Regions from separate parts of the Phytobacter palmae genome, predicted to be linked through region 1. Evidence: predicted binding sites of a transcription regulator. Region 1 holds the regulator's gene; the other holds the start of a gene.

Region 1 (2,204 bases):
CGACGCACACTTCTGCGATGTTTATCTGTGACCGTTGTGGCGTGGTAAAAGAAGAACAGGCGGAGGGCGTGGAAGATATTATGCATGCGCTGGCGGCAAAACGCGGTTTTGCGCTACGCCATAATGTTATTGAAGCCCATGGATTATGCGCTGATTGCGCTGAGGTTGAAGCGTGCCGACATCCCGGCGAATGCCATCATGACCACACGATTCAGTTGAAAAAAAAATCGCGCTAGTCGCGATTTTCTCTTTTAAGCAGATAAGCCATTTGAGGGTGGTACATCCATGTACCGTTCGGGCAGGGTAGCCATGAGGGTCTACACATTGAGGGGGATGTGAAGGCTACCAGCGGTAATCATTCCGCGTTTCCCAGTCGACGACTTCTTTTTCTGCCTGATCTTTGGCATAGCCGTAACGTTCCTGGATTTTACCGACCAGTTGGTCACGTTTACCTTCGATGATAGTCATATCATCGTCGGTCAATTTACCCCACTGCTCTTTCGCTTTACCTTTGAACTGTTTCCAGTTGCCGCTGACTTCGTCTTTATTCATTGTCATCTCCTCATCGTTGGTCATGGACAGCGTTATTCCTTTCGTTACGCTCTAAATATCCTGAACGTGATAATTATTGTAGTTAAGGATAGCGGCCATGAATCTATATTCGGAATTTTTAACCACCAGAATGGAAATTAACGGAATAGATATGCAGAACAAAACTGAGTGGGATCAGGGGGATAAAGCAAAAGTTAAAGCTTTGTCAGGAAAAGAAAGCAACCGTGACAGCAGAATTGCCGCCACGGATCAGAAGGATATTACAGCCATTCACCGTTGCGGATAACGCCAACCGCCAGCCCTTCAATAGTGAAGTTCTGCTCACGCAGGTTAACCACAATGGGGGAAAACTCACTGTTTTCAGGCAATAGCTGTACAGTATTGCCCTGTTTTTTCAGGCGTTTGACCGTCACTTCATCGTCAATACGCGCCACAACAACCTGTCCGTTACGAACATCCTGAGTTTTATGAACAGCCAGCAGGTCGCCATCCATGATGCCGATATCTTTCATCGACATACCGCTTACACGAAGCAGAAAATCAGCGTTAGGTTTGAAGAGAGAGGGATCGACCTGATAGTGTCCTTCGATATGCTGTTGCGCCAGCAAAGGTTCGCCAGCAGCGACACGCCCGATAAGCGGTAAGCCAGCATCATCTTCTTCTTCAAGAAGCAGACGAATACCGCGAGACGCACCCGATACAATCTCAATAACGCCCTTACGCGCAAGCGCTTTCAAGTGTTCCTCTGCCGCGTTTGGGGAACGGAACCCCAACTGTTGCGCGATCTCCGCACGCGTCGGCGGCATACCTGTCTGGTTGATTCGATCGCGAATAAGATCGAACACCTCTTGCTGCCTGGCCGTTAAAGCTTTCATTCCGCCCCCTGGGTGTATATACAGTTATGCTGTGAGTATATACAGCTAAAGGTGATTTTGAAACCAAAATTAAGCAAAAAGCGTAGTCTTAACGTATTTCTGGAAGCGTTATCGAAAATAGCCCCACAGCAGAGAAACCCAGGTGAACAGTGCCAGAAGAATGGCCATTAGTACGGCTGCAGACCCCATGTCCTTCGCACGCCCTGAGAGTTCGTGAAATTCAGACCCAATACGGTCAACCACCGCTTCAATCGCACTATTGAGGATTTCCACAATCATCACCAGCACGACAGAACCAATCAACAGAACACGCGTGATAGCGTCAACGTCCACAAAAGCCGCAATGATGATAGCAATAATGACCGCAACACCTTCCTGACGAAAAGCAGCTTCGTTAATCCACGCTGCGCGCACCCCTTTCCATGAATAGCCTGCCGCTTTAATGATGCGGGTAATTCCAGTGGTATTGTTGGCCATGAAAAACAACCTTTTTATGTAATGAACGTCAATGTCTATGTAAGCTTATAGAGGTAGAAAAGAAATTCTGCGGACTTTCTGATATTCTTGCCGCGCAATGGCATTATTAACCAGAGGCTTTACATCGTTTATGTCCGGCTGGCCACGAATTTACTACAAATTACTTAATTTACCATTAAGCGTCCTGGTAAAAAGCAAGTCTATCCCGGCGGAACCCGCCCAGGAATTAGGACTCGATACGTCACGCCCTATTATGTACGTTTTGCCTTATAATTCGAAGGCAGACTTGCTAACCTTGCG
Region 2 (2,204 bases), on a different contig from region 1:
TCCCTGTTGCTCTATCCCGGCCTCGTTCAGTTGTTGTTCGATAACGGCACGCTCTTTGTCATCAATGTGGCCATCGCTTTTCGCGGCAAACACGAGAGCCAGAATCAGACGTTCCGTGCGTTCATCAATTGATGAATTCTGCTGGCCAAACTGCGTTTCCCCCTGGTGGGCTGCGCGCACTTTGTCTTTGTACTTATTCCAAAGGACAGTGCCCGCCACGGCACCGCCACCGACAAGCAGCGCACTGGTACCGTATTTGGTCAGTAATTTACGTGAAGATTTATTGGCTACCAGCAAACCGGCAAGCCCTCCTAGGGCACCGGGCACGAGTAATTTGCCGAGATCCTGCCCACCGGAAGATGACGATGACTGGCCTTGTTGGCCAAGCAGAGACTGTAATTGGTTTAACCAGTTTGCCATGATTCCCCTCACTTAATCGTTTCGTAAACGAGAAGCCTAAGCGAGGGGATGTCAGGAAATGTCTAAAACAGCAAAAGATGAGAAAAGGTCGTAGAGTTAACGAGGCTGATACTCCGCTTTGCCTGCTTTACAATCGATTTTGACGAGATAATGAATGTCTGTACTCTTACCACGAACCGTTAAGGGAACGTCCCATTGATCGTTCTTACCCCGGATATCTTTCGGTGTAACCCAGGCGACAGGATCCGCTTGCCCCAGTTTTTTTTGATCGTCAGCCCAGCGTACTATGCGGTTTTGCAGATAATCGCGTTTGACGCTCGCAGCAATTCCCTCAGCGTTCATACCTTCGCAAGAGGGAAATTTAACCGATTTGTCAGTGGCGGCCGACGCGGTTACGCTGCCCACCAGTAATATCGTACCCAGCAACACTCCTGCTATTTTCATGCTTTTCTCCTGTGCATAGAGCCTAATCAAAGCATGGTACAAATTACAGGCAGCGCAAGCCGGGATCAGGCAGCCGAGCGTTTCGCTTTTGGCTTCATATCAACCGTCTCTGATGCCCCAATGTCTGCGTCACCCTGAGTCGCTTCTGGTGCGCTCTCCTGGGTATCCGCACCGGGTAACTTACCGGATTTGAGGATATGGCTGAGTACATCTTTTTGTTCAGCCAGCCAGAGCGCCATTTGATCGCGCTGGTCTTCTTCAAGCGTCACTGGCGCTTCGCCCAGCCAGCCTTCAAGTACCTCGGCCAGGTCGAGCATTTTATCGTAAGCGTCAGCTTCCTTTTTGCTGGCAAAAGACATTTTTTCCTCACCTTCGCGAATCACAACATACTTGACTTCAACCGCCATGATGCAGCCCCTTTTAACTGTATTTATATACAGTATATTACTGCGCCACTCATCAGATCGCAAGTCGTAAAAGACAGACGCAAACGTTTTCCTATATACTGCCGCCAGATTTTTTATAAAGGTCGACTTGCTATGACTCTATTAGGAACGGCGCTGCGTCCGGCAGCTACTCGCGTAATGTTATTGGGTTCGGGGGAATTAGGCAAAGAAGTGGCTATTGAATGCCAGCGTCTTGGCATTGAAGTTATTGCCGTAGACCGTTATGCCGATGCGCCCGCCATGCATGTGGCCCACCGCTCGCATGTTATCAATATGCTCGATGGTGAAGCCTTAAAAGCACTGGTTGCACTGGAAAAGCCCGATTTTATCGTGCCGGAAATTGAAGCGATCGCCACCGACACACTACTGGAACTGGAAGCCCTGGGTCAGCATGTTGTCCCCTGCGCGCGAGCAACCAGACTGACCATGAACCGTGAAGGAATTCGTCGTCTCGCCGCAGAAGAGCTTGCCCTTCCAACTTCAAGCTACCGCTTCGCCGATAGCGAAGACGCGTTCCGTCAGGCTGTTGATGAGATTGGTCTGCCCTGCATCGTTAAACCTGTCATGAGTTCTTCCGGTAAGGGCCAGAGTTTCATTCGCAGCGCCGATCAACTGGCGAAAGCCTGGGCATATGCGCAACAGGGCGGTCGTGCGGGTGCCGGCCGTGTTATTGTCGAAGGCGTGGTGAATTTTGATTTCGAAATCACCCTGCTCACCATCAGCGCTGCAGATGGCGTACATTTCTGCTCTCCGGTAGGTCATCGCCAGGAAGACGGAGATTATCGTGAATCCTGGCAACCGCAATATATGACCGAGCTGGCGCTGGAGCGCGCGCAGGATGTGGCGCGTAAAGTGGTGCTTGCCCTCGGCGGCTACGGATTATTCGGCGTTGAA

What was found. Region 1 encodes LexA, which represses DNA repair genes until DNA is damaged. Its sites were predicted from a motif close to TNCTGTATGTACATACAGNA; they were not measured.
Region 2: a site for LexA is predicted at 1,287-1,306, ahead of AAIG39_RS09575 (YebG family protein). Genes of this name have one in related genera too.

Annotation. Positions count from the first base shown of each region.
Region 1 is NZ_JBCIVJ010000025.1:521-2,724, forward strand. Features, by position in the region: gene zur (zinc uptake transcriptional repressor Zur) at 1-236, shown strand, start outside; gene AAIG39_RS21890 (CsbD family protein) at 343-552, opposite strand; gene AAIG39_RS21895 (hypothetical protein) at 650-838, shown strand; gene lexA (transcriptional repressor LexA) at 813-1,427, opposite strand; gene AAIG39_RS21905 (diacylglycerol kinase) at 1,536-1,904, opposite strand; gene plsB (glycerol-3-phosphate 1-O-acyltransferase PlsB) at 2,035-2,204, shown strand, end outside.
Region 2 is NZ_JBCIVJ010000006.1:86,986-89,189, forward strand. Features, by position in the region: gene AAIG39_RS09565 (tellurite resistance TerB family protein) at 1-420, opposite strand, end outside; gene yebF (protein YebF) at 517-864, opposite strand; gene AAIG39_RS09575 (YebG family protein) at 930-1,271, opposite strand; gene purT (formate-dependent phosphoribosylglycinamide formyltransferase) at 1,404-2,204, shown strand, end outside.